Linked DNA regions of Tahibacter amnicola. The protein of the gene in region 1 binds, or shares a complex with, the protein of each later gene. Links are inferred from orthologs where the notes say so. Each region holds a gene or a part of one and is shown in the gene's direction. Other genes may lie near its edges.

Evidence for each region.
Region 2: the proteins of dinB (region 1) and dnaN are in contact, whole or in part, in a solved structure (PDB 1OK7), measured with the Escherichia coli proteins. The link is inferred for Tahibacter amnicola from one-to-one orthologs.

The regions. Positions count from the first base shown.
Region 1 is NZ_CP104694.1:2,432,776-2,437,110, forward strand. The notes cover bases 1-2,804. They hold dinB (DNA polymerase IV), read left to right. Parts: upstream 1-712; coding sequence 713-1,897; downstream 1,898-2,804. Other genes in these bases: N4264_RS10365 (L-threonylcarbamoyladenylate synthase), read right to left, coding at 37-654; N4264_RS10375 (PilZ domain-containing protein), read left to right, coding at 1,989-2,336; N4264_RS10380 (long-chain-fatty-acid--CoA ligase), read right to left, coding at 2,407-2,804. Also shown: more of N4264_RS10380, read right to left, coding at 2,805-4,089; N4264_RS10385 (YybH family protein), read left to right, coding at 4,249-4,335. UniProt on the Escherichia coli protein: Poorly processive, error-prone DNA polymerase involved in translesion repair and untargeted mutagenesis. Copies undamaged DNA at stalled replication forks, which arise in vivo from mismatched or misaligned primer ends.
Region 2 is NZ_CP104694.1:451,221-458,294, reverse strand. What follows is about bases 2,511-5,492. They hold dnaN (DNA polymerase III subunit beta), read left to right. Parts: upstream 2,511-3,442; coding sequence 3,443-4,543; downstream 4,544-5,492. Other genes in these bases: recF (DNA replication/repair protein RecF), read left to right, coding at 4,612-5,492. Outside these bases: membrane protein insertase YidC, read right to left, coding at 1-1,082; rnpA (ribonuclease P protein component), read right to left, coding at 1,173-1,553; rpmH (50S ribosomal protein L34), read right to left, coding at 1,573-1,707; more of recF, read left to right, coding at 5,493-5,694; gyrB (DNA topoisomerase (ATP-hydrolyzing) subunit B), read left to right, coding at 5,750-7,074. UniProt on the Escherichia coli protein: Confers DNA tethering and processivity to DNA polymerases and other proteins. Acts as a clamp, forming a ring around DNA (a reaction catalyzed by the clamp-loading complex) which diffuses in an ATP-independent manner freely and bidirectionally along dsDNA.

The DNA.
Region 1 (4,335 bases):
TTCACCGCGGCATGCGGGCCGGAAGGCCATCGTGTCTCAGGCGAAGGGCACTTCACCCTTGCCCTGGCGCACGAGCTTGGGCGTGTCGTCGATCAGATCGATCACGGTCGTCGGCTCGTTGCCACAAAATCCGCTGTCGACGAACAGGTCGACGCCGGACTTCACGTGTTCATAAAGGTCATCGACTTCCCAGCCGGCCATGTCCGTGTCCGGGAGAATCAGGCTGGAGCTCGACAGGGGCTCGCCCAATGCCTCGACCAGCGCCAATGCTACGCGATGGTCCGGAATGCGGACTCCTACAGATCGTTGCTTGGCCTGCTTCAAGTGCCGCGGCACTTCGGCCGCCGCGGGCAGAAGAAAGGTGTAGGGACCGGGAGTCAGGGATCGGACCATCCGAAACGCCGCATCGTGCATGCGTGCGTAGGCACCGACCTCGCTCAAGTGGCGACAGACTAAAGTGAAGTTGTGCCTCCTGTCCAGTCCTCGAAGGCGGATCACCCGCTCATGGGCGTTCTGTGAGGCCAGGCGCCAGCCCAGCGCGTAGCCTGAGTCCGTGGGATAGGCGATGAGCCCACCGCGATCGAGTACGGCGACGACCTGGGCGATCAGGCGTGGCGGCGGGTTGTCCGGATGGAGGAAGAGTCGGGGGGCCATCCGCCCAGCGTGCGCAGAGGCGCCATTTTCGTCAAGCGGAACATGGCAAACTGCCCGGATGACCGCTGCGCGCGCCATCATCCACGTCGACATGGACGCTTTCTATGCGGCTATCGAACAGCGCGACAACCCGCAATGGCGCGGCCGGCCGTTGGTGGTCGGGGAGCTGGGGCCGCGCAGCGTGGTTTCCACCGCCAGCTACGAGGCGCGCCCGTTCGGTGTCCGTTCGGCCATGCCGACGCTTACGGCCAAGCGCCTGTGCCCCGAGGCGATTTTCGTTCCGGTCCGGATGAGCCGTTACCAGGAGGTGTCGGCCCAGGTGTTCGAGGTGTTTGCAGAGGTGACGCCGCAGATTGAAGGCCTGTCGCTGGACGAGGCGTTCCTGGATGTCACTGGCAGCCTTCGGCTTTTCGGCGGGCAGGTCGAGGCTATCGGCCGCTTCATCAAGGCGCAGATCCGCGCCAGGACCGCATTGAATGCCTCGGTCGGAATGGCGCACAACAAGCTGTTGGCGAAGTTGGCCAGTGAATTGTCCAAGCCGGACGGCCTGCTGCGTATCACGCAGGACTCGGTCCAGTCCATTCTCGATCCTCTGCCGGTCGGCCGGTTGTGGACGATTGGCAAGGTGGCCGAGGCCGGGCTGCATCGTCTGGGCATACGCACGGTGCGCGACCTGCGCGAGGCCGACGCACGGCGCCTCGCCCAGGCCATGGGGAACCAGGCCGTGCACTGGCAGCGCCTCGCGCGGGGCCTGGACGACAGGCCGGTCGAGGCGGGCGAGGAGAAGTCCGTCAGCGCCGAAACCACCTTCGAAACAGACCTGGATACCCTCGACCAGGCCTTGGCCTGGCTGGCCCGCCTGGCCGAACGCGTCGGGGAGCGCGTGCGTGCCCATGGCCTCCAGGGTCGGACAGTAACTGTCAAATTGCGGAAGCCGCCGTTCGAAACGCACACGCGGCAGGTGACACTGGTGGAACCGTCAGATGTCACCGCTGTCATCCTGGATGCCGGCCGCACGCTGCTGCGGCGCTGGTGGCAGGGGGAGACGACGCCGCGCTTACGCCTGTTAGGCATCGGATTGAGCAGTTTTGGCGAACTTCCGCAGTCGAGCCTGTTCGACAATGCCGCCGGACGCGCGCAAGATCACGTCGCCGACCGGATCAATCGAAAATTTGGCGGCGGGAGCCTTGTCCGTGGCGCCGTTCTCAAGGCCAGGAAGCCGCGAGATGACGAGTCGTCATGAATGGCACGAATCGTGATTATTCCGGAATTGATTTTGGAAGTGTGCTTGGCTAAAAGATCGTTCAACCCACGGGGGGTGTAGGATGCTTCATATGAAAGAGCCGAAGGCGCGAACAGGCATGCGCCCCGCGCGAATGAAGATCCGTTCCGCCGTGTTGATGATGCACGGTGGTGACGCGTGGTCGAGTGAACTGGAAGATATTTCCGCCACGGGCGTGCTGGTCAAGCGCCCCGAGGGGTTCACGGGACACGCCGGAGATTTGTTCGTTCTCGACATGATGATTGGCGATCAGCTCAACATCCATGTCGAGGCCACGGTCGCGCGGGTGACCGAGCAAAGCATCGGCTTCGCCTATGCGCGGATTCCCGAAAACAAGGAGGTTCCCCTGTGGGATCTCCTGGGCGGATATGCCGACTCGCTGGAGTCGTATCGCAGCTGAGGCACCTCGTACGCAACGAAAAAACCCGCCGTTCGGCGGGTTTTTTCGTTCTGGAACGCGCGGCGGCCGGTTATGCGGCGGTTTTTGGTGCGTCGCGCAGCTCGCGGCGCAGGATCTTGCCGACATTGCTCTTGGGCAGGGAGTCACGAAACTCGATGTAGCGCGGCAGCTTGTAGCCGGTGAGGTTCGCCTTGCAGTGCGCGCGCAGGTCGTCGGCGCTGAGGTTTGGATCCTTGCGGACGACCACGATCTTCACCGCCTCGCCGGACTTGTCGTCCGGAACGCCGATCGCGGCCACCTCGAGTACGCCCGGATGGGTGGCGACGACATCCTCGACTTCATTCGGATACACATTGAATCCCGACACGAGGATCATGTCCTTCTTGCGATCGACGATGTAGACGTAACCCTTGTCGTCGATGCGCGCCACGTCGCCGGTGTGGAGCCACCCGTCGGCGCTGAGGACCTTCGCCGTCTCTTCCGGACGGTTCCAGTAGCCCTTCATGACCTGCGGTCCGCGCAGGCACAGTTCGCCCACTTCGCCCATCGGCAGGTGGTTACCGTTGTCATCCTGGACGCTGACTTCGGTGGACGGGATCGGAAGGCCGATCGAGCCGTTGTAGTCGGGCAGGTCCATGGGGTTGATGCAGGCGGCGGGTGAGGACTCGGTCAAGCCGTAGGCCTCGATCAGGGTGATGCCGGTGACCTTCTTCCAGCGCTCGGCCACCGCACGCTGCACCGCCATGCCGCCGCCAAGCGTGAGGTGCAGGCTGGAGAAGTCGAGCTTGTCGAATCCCGGGGTGTTCAGCAGGCCGTTGAAGAGCGTATTTACGCCTGTGATGGCCGTGAATTTGACGCCAGACATTTCCTTGACGAACCCCGGCATGTCACGCGGGTTGGTGATGAGGTAGTTCAGGCCGCCGAACTTCATGAAGACGAGTCCGTTCGCCGTCAGCGCGAAGATATGGTAGAGCGGCAGCGCGGTAATGATGACTTCCTCGCCCAGGCGCGCATTCACGCCGAGCCAGGCTGATGCCTGCTGCATGTTCGCGATGAGATTGCGGTGGGTGAGCATCGCACCTTTGGCAACGCCTGTCGTACCGCCGGTGTACTGGAGGAAGGCAATGTCGTCGTGGGTCAGTCCGGCAGTCTTGTACGAATGCCGCTCGCCGCGGGACAGGGCGTCGCGGAAGCGGATCGCGCCGTCGATACGATAGGCCGGCACCAGCTTCTTGACGTACTTGACGACGAAATTCGTGAGAATGGATTTGGGGAAACCGAGGAGGTCGCCCAGACCGGTGGTGATCACGTGCTTGCAGGACGTTTCCCGGATCACCTCGGCGACAGTGCCGGCGAAGTTGTCGAGGACGACGATGGCTGATGCGCCGGAGTCATTGAGCTGGTGCTTGAGTTCGCGCGCCGTGTACATGGGGTTGGTGTTGACCACCACCAGACCCGCACGCAGCACACCGAAGATGGCGATGGGATACTGCAACACATTGGGCAGCATCAGCGCGACGCGGTCGCCTTTCTTCAGACCCAATTCGCCGGTCAGGAATGCGGCGAAGGTGCGGCTGAGACGGTCGACGTCACCATAGGTGAGCACTTTGCCCATATTGGAGAACGCCGGCCGGTGGCGGAAGCGCTCACAGGCCGACTCCAGCACCGCCACGACGGAACTGTACTCGTCGAGATCAATTTCGGCCGGAACGCCGGAAGGATAGCTCGCGAGCCAGGGGCGTTGGGTGCTCATCGTTTCGGTAACCTCGGCGGTCAGGGATGTCGGGGTAGCCGCTGGCGGGCGGCGAATCAGGCCTGATTGGAGCATATGCCCGGAAAACGCAGCAAGCGGCATTGCAGCGGCAGCGGGGGTATGCGCAAATCCCCCCCGGACCAACCGGCAGGAGGCGACATGAATCGACGGATTTTCGGGCTGGCCACGCTGGCGCTGTCGGCGGCGCTGGCGGCATGCCGGGGCACGCCGGATGAAACCCGCATC
Region 2 (7,074 bases), 2.0 Mb from region 1 along the record:
ATGCCGAAATCGACGGCCAGATGCAGGCCGGGGGCCGTCGCCGTCATCGCGGAAGGCAGCTTGGGACCCACGAAGAGACGCGCCTGGGTCGTCTGCGTCGCGCCGGGTGCGACAGTGAGCAGCGGGCTTTTCGCGCGGACGATGTAGCGGGGCGGCGTAGCCGTGGTGATTTCGCTGGTGGAATACACGTCGGCTTCGTCGGCGGGCGGAATCCACGCGGTGACGAAGTGGTGCTGCAGCATTGCGATCCAGCCGCCCGTCACGGTGGTATCGACCAGGGGCGACTTGGCGAACTTGTCGAAGGCGAGCTTCTTGAATTTGTCCGACGGCGAATACCACGCGGCGCCGGTGAAGCTGTAGGCCTCGGGATTGGTGATGCCGAAGGTGGATTTTGCCGCCGGCGGACTGACACGCTGCAGCTGGCGGTAGGCGTTGCCCGTCCACGGTGCAGTGCCGTTGTTGGCGATTTCCTGGCGGCTATCGACGACGTAGCTGCCGCGCTTGATGACGAAGACCTTGCGAACCGTAAGGCCGGACTGCGCGTCCTGCCAGGTCAGGGGGATCTCCAGGCTGTCCTGTCCGTCGGCCAGCGCGTAGGACTTCTGCTCGGCGGTGAACGTCGCCATGTGGTCGGGCGCGGCAGCACTGCCCTGGGCGCTAACCAGGCCCGTCTGGGCAATGAAGAACGTGGCGGCGTTGTCGTCCAGCAGCCGGACGGGGTTGGCGAAGTCTTTCGGTTCGCGCGGGTACGCCAGCAGGTCTGCGCGGACGATGGTGCCACCGCGGGTGTCGATCGCCAGCTTCAGGACGTCGCTCTTGACCTCAATCAGGTCGCCCGCGGCGGCCGTGGCGGCTGGAACGCTGGCAGCCGTGCTGCCGCTGGCGGTAGCCGGTGCAGGGGTGTCGGCGGACGGAATCGTTCCCGGTGCCGGGGTGGTCCCGGTGGCGGCTGCCGGCACGCCGGTGTTTTCCGCGGCGGTCACGGCGACCGGCGGTTGGCTGAAATCCTGCTGCCATTGGTTCCAGATCATGAAGGAAACCAGTGCTAGGGCGAGCAGCAGGAAAGAACGCGGATTATTCATGGCGTAGGCAGAATCGTGCGGCGGAGAGGTATCCGCAGCGGGGTGGGGACGGCCGGGGACGCGATCAAGGCGCGCTCGGCAGATCGCGAGTCAGTCGCGCATTGTGCCGGCGGCGTGTTGCGGCTTCAATGGCGGCAATTTGTGCCAGAGCAGTGCGAGATCGTCGAGGAGTTCCCGCGATGACACCGGCACGGCCGACGATCGGGGAATAATGAGGATGTCGAGCGGCACCAGATGCTGCCGGTGTCGCCGGAAACTCTCGCGGGTGAGGCGTTTTAGCCGGTTGCGCTCGACCGCCAGTTTCGAGACGCGACGAGACACCGCCAGCCCCATGCGGGCGGCGGTGCCATCGGTAATACGATATTGCGCTTGGAAGTAGCGGCTGGTGACACGTTGGCTGCCTTGGCGCAGCCCGTTGAAATCCGCAACGGTCAGTAGCCGCGCGGCGCGCGGGAAGCGAAACGCTTCCATGGCGCCGGTCCGACGGTCGTCAGACGGCCAGGCGCTTGCGGCCCTTGGCGCGGCGGGCGTTGATGACCTTGCGGCCGTTCTTGGTCTTCATGCGGCTGCGGAAGCCATGGTCGCGGGCGCGCTTCAAGCGGCTCGGCTGGTACGTACGCTTCATGGCGTCGTCTCCGAAAAAAGTGGGGATGGAAAAAGGGGCGGGAGAATAGTTCGCCGAGGACGGCAGTGTCAAGGTGCGCGTGGCTAAAAACCCAGCAACGGCGTAGACTTCCGCGCCCACTCCGGGGTTTAGACCCCGGACCGCCAGTCGACGAGGACGTAATGAGCGAACTCTGGCGGCGCTGTCTGGAACGCCTGGAAGGCGAGTTCGGCGCCGAAGATATACATACTTATCTCAAACCGCTACAGCCAGCCGAAGGCGACGACGGTCTACGTCTGCTTGCCCCGAACGCTTACACGCTGGAGCGGATCGAGACGGAATTCCTGCCGCGGATCCGCGTGGTGCTGTCGCACCTGCAGGGTCACCAGGTGCCCGTGCGCCTGGAAGTGGGCACGCTGAGCGCCCGGCGTCCGCCGGCCGCGAAAGCCTCGCCCGCGACGCGCCCCATGCCGGCGTCCGCCGCCCCCCTGTTCCGGTGGTCGAGCCTGTCGTCGAGTTCGACGGCAATCTGGATCCGAACTACACCTTCGACAGTTTCGTCGAGGGCAAGTCGAACCAGCTGGGCAAGGCGGCCGCGATACAGGTTGCGACCAACCCGGGCCGCGCCTACAACCCGTTGCTGCTCTACGGCGGCACCGGTCTTGGCAAGACGCACTTGATGCATGCGGCCGGCAACCTGATGCGCGCGAACAATCCGCGAACCAAGGTGCTGTACCTGCGTTCGGAGCAGTTCGTGTCGGCCATGATCGATGCCCTGCGCAACAAGAACATGGATGAATTCAAGCGGCGCTTCCGCGAGGTGGATGCGCTGCTGATCGACGACATCCAGTTCTTCGCCGGCAAGAACACGACGCAGGAGGAGTTTTTCCATACCTTCAACGCGCTGTTCGAGGGCAAGCAGCAGATCATCCTGACCTGCGACCGTTATCCGAAGGAAGTGGACAATCTCGAGCCGCGCCTGAAGTCGCGACTGGGCTGGGGGTTGTCGGTGGCCATCGAGCCACCGGATTTCGAGACGCGCGCGGCGATCCTGCTCTCCAAGGCGCAGGCGAAGGGAATGAGCCTGCCGGAGGATGTGGCGCTGCTGATCGCCAAGCGGATGCGTTCGAATGTGCGCGACCTCGAGGGCGCCCTGAACACGCTGGCCGCCCGGGCGAACTTCCTGGGTCGATCGATCACGCTGGAATTTGCCCAGGAGACGCTGCGTGACCTCCTGACGGTCCATGCCCAGGCGATCACGGTTCCGAACATCCAGAAGACGGTAGCCGACTTCTACCAGCTGAGGCTGCAGGACCTGTTGTCCAAGCGCCGTTCGCGCTCACTGGCGCGTCCGCGGCAGATGGCGATGGCCCTTTCGAAGGAATTGACCGAGCACAGCTTGCCGGAGATTGGCGAGGCGTTCGGGGGCCGTGACCATACGACGGTGCTGCACGCCTGCCGCACCATCCGCGATCTTACGGAAACGGATGGAAAGCTGCGCCAGGACTGGGAAAAGCTGGTGCGTATCTTGACCGGGTGATTGCCTGTGGATAAACAGTGGTCGGCGCTGGGGGCAATAGTTATCCACAGATGATCGACAGGCGGCCAAGCGGGTTCCGGGGAGTTTTCCAATCACACAACTGATTGAAAAATAAAATGAAAACGGCGAAGTCCCCAGATTTCGCGGTGCTCTACAACCACCGTCACCCTCTTAAAAGAAAAAAAACGTTTTGTTTTCGAACCGGGATTCTTGACCATGCGATTCAGCATCCAACGCGAAGCTCTCCTAAAACCGCTGCAACAAGTGGTCGGCGTGGTCGAACGGCGCCAGACCCTTCCCGTACTGGCCAACCTGTTGGTGAACGTGAGTGGAGGACGCGTCTCGTTCACGGGTACCGATCTGGAAGTGGAAATGGTTGCCACGACAGATGCGAATGACACAGAAGCGGGCGACATCACCATTCCGGCGAAGAAGCTCTTTGATATCTGTCGCGCGCTCCCTGATGGCGTGAAGGTGGATGTGAAGCTGTCGGGCGATCGGGTCACCGTCAGCGCTGGTCGCAGCCGCTTCACGCTGGCGACGCTGCCTGCCACCGAGTTCCCCGTCGTGGACAATATTGAGCTGGTGGAGAAGGTCACGCTGCCCGAAGCCACGCTCAAGAACCTGATGGATAGAACCGCCTTTGCCATGGCGCATCAGGATGTCCGCTATTACTTGAACGGGATGCTGGTGGATCTACGTGAGAACGCGCTGCGCTGCGTAGCGACGGACGGACACCGACTGGCGCTGAGTGAGACGGCTGTAGAGGCAAAGGTCTCCACGCGCCGCCAGATCATTATTCCGCGTAAGGGTGTGCTGGAACTGCAGGGTCTGTTCGAGAACGGCGATGGCACGGTTGATCTGGAGTTTGGGAAGAACCATCTCCGCGTTCGCCGTGGAGACGTGCAGTTCACCTCGAAGCTGATCGACGGCCGTTTTCCGGACTACGAGGCCGTCATTCCGATTGGTGCAGACAAGGAGGTCCGGATCGGCAGGGACTCTCTCCGGGCGGCTCTGCAACGCGCGGCGATTCTCTCCAACGAGAAGTACCGCGGTGTGAAGTTGGACGTGAGCCCGAACAAGCTGGGTATCGTGGCGCACAATCCGGAACAGGAAGAGGCACACGAAGAACTGGAGGCGGAGACGCCTGTCAGCGATCTGAGCGTAGGCTTCAATGTGAATTACCTGCTGGATGCGCTCGGCGCGCTGCAGGGCGAGGAAGTGCTGTTGTGCTTGCGGGACGGCCAGTCGTCGTGCCTGCTTCGTACGCCAGAGTCGGAGCAATCCCGGCACGTGGTGATGCCGCTGCGACTCTGAGAAGTCTTCCGGATGGAAACGAGAACCCGCGGGAATGAAGTACCGCGGGTTTTTTTATGGGTGGATGAATGCGTATCCGCGAGTTGCGTGTTGAGAACCTTCGGAATATTTCGTCGGCCTCGGTGTCGCTGGGGCCGGGTCTGAATCTTTTCCTGGGCGCCAACGGCGCTGGAAAGACGAGTTTGTTGGAGGCAGCGTTCCTGCTGTCGCATGCCCGTTCCTTTCGAAGTGGGAAGAGGGAGTCGCTGGTTCGGCGGGGCGCCGAGAGCTTGAGCGTATTTGCGGTGGTGGAGTCTGGTTCGCGGGGAGAACGACGGGTCGGCTTGCGGCGGGACGCGGACAAGTGGGTCGGCCGGGTCGATGGGCGTAACACCGAGGGTCTGGTAGAACTGTTGCGTGAGATTGCCGTGGTGTGTTTCGAGCCGGGGTCGCATGGCCTGATCGGCGGGCCGGGTGAGGAGCGACGACGCTTTCTGGATTGGGCCTTGTTCCACGTGGAACAGGAATTCATGGACGTGGCACGACGGTACCGTCGCGCGCTGAAACAGCGGAATTCCCTACTGCGTCGTGGCGTATCTGGCCGGGACCTGGATCCGTGGGACGCCGCGCTCGCTGACGCCGGTGAGGCTTGGCAGGCACAGCGGGAACGCTACGTCGCAGCGTGGTTTCCGGAGGTCGAGACGCTATGTAGGCAGTTTCTGCCGGAGCTGGGCGCCTGCTCGCTTCGCCTATCCAGTGGCTGGGCCGCCGGAGCGCGGCTGTGCGATGTGTTGCTCGAGCGTCGGGAACGCGACCAGGTACGGGGGCATACCGGGGCAGGGCCGCACAGGGCGGATTGGTCGATCTCGTTTCAGGAGGCCCCGGACCGCGAGCATCTATCCCGGGGGCAGGAGAAGCTTTGCGCGATGGCGTGCATTCTCGCGCAGGCCCGCCTGTTTGCAACGCAGACCGGTGAGTGGCCAGTGATCTGCCTGGATGATTTGTCGTCCGAACTGGATGCAGTGCACGAGGCTGCGGTGCTCAGTTGGCTACGGGCGCAGGGAGCGCAGATCCTTCTTACGGGTACCGACGCGCCGCGCTCAGCATTGCCCGACGACATGGAGCGAATGACGTTCCACGTGGAACAAGGTCAATTCTCCGCGCTGCTATAATTGATCGTTCTCCGATCCCGCTGCGCCCCGCCGCAGCCACGCCCTGGCGACCCGCATGAGCGAACAGTACGACAGCAGTAACATCAAAGTCCTCAAAGGCCTCGAAGCCGTCCGCAAGCGCCCCGGCATGTACATCGGAGATACCGATGACGGCACGGGCCTGCATCACATGGTCTTCGAAGTCGTCGACAACTCCATCGACGAGGCGCTCGCGGGCTATTGCGACCACGTGCACGTAACGATCCATCAGGATGGATCCGTCAGCGTCTCGGACAACGGTCGCGGTATTCCGGTGGACGTCCATCCGGAAGAGGGCAGGTCCACGGCGGAAGTCGTGATGACGGTGCTCCACGCCGGTGGCAAGTTCGACGACAATTCCTACAAGGTCTCGGGCGGCCTCCATGGCGTCGGCGTATCCGTCGTCAACGCGCTATCCGACCATCTCTGGCTAACCATCTATCGCGATGGTCATGAGCATGTTCAGGAATACTCGCTGGGCGAACCGCTCTACGCGGTAAAGAAGGGCCCACCGACCAACCGGCGTGGAACCACGGTCCGCTTCAAGCCCAGCCCTGCGACGTTCTCGAACACCGAGTTTCACTACGACATTCTCGCCAAGCGGCTGCGCGAACTGTCCTTCCTCAATTCGGGTGTAAAGATCGAGATCCTGGATGAGCGAAACGACAAGCACGACATCTTTCAGTACGAGGGCGGCATCCGCTCCTTCGTGCAGCACCTCGCTCAGCTGAAGACACCGCTCCACACGAATGTCGTCACCTTCGACGCCGCGCAGGACGGCATCACGGTCGAAGCCGCCCTGCAGTGGACGGATGCGTACCAGGAAACGTGTTTCTGCTTCACCAACAACATTCCCCAGAGAGATGGCGGTACCCATCTGACCGGCTTTCGAGCCGCGCTGACCCGAACCCTGACGAACTACATCGAGAACTCTGGCGTCGCCAAGAACGCCAAGGTGGCGCTGTCGGGCGACGACATGCGCGAGGGAATGATTGCGGTTCTCTCGGTCAAGGTTCCGGACCCCAAATTCTCATCTCAGACCAAGGACAAGCTGGTCTCATCGGAAGTGAAGGGGGTCGTCGAGCAGGTGGTCAACGCCAAGCTCGAGGAGTTCCTGCTCGAAAACCCCGCCGAGGCACGTGCGATTGCCAGCAAGGTCGTCGATGCCGCGCGCGCCCGTGAGGCCGCCCGCAAGGCACGCGAGATGACGCGCCGAAAGGGCGCACTCGATATCGCCGGACTGCCGGGCAAGCTCGCCGACTGCCAGGAAAAGGATCCGGCGCTGTCCGAACTGTTCATCGTCGAGGGTGACTCGGCCGGTGGCTCGGCCAAGCAGGGCAGAAACCGCAAGACACAGGCCGT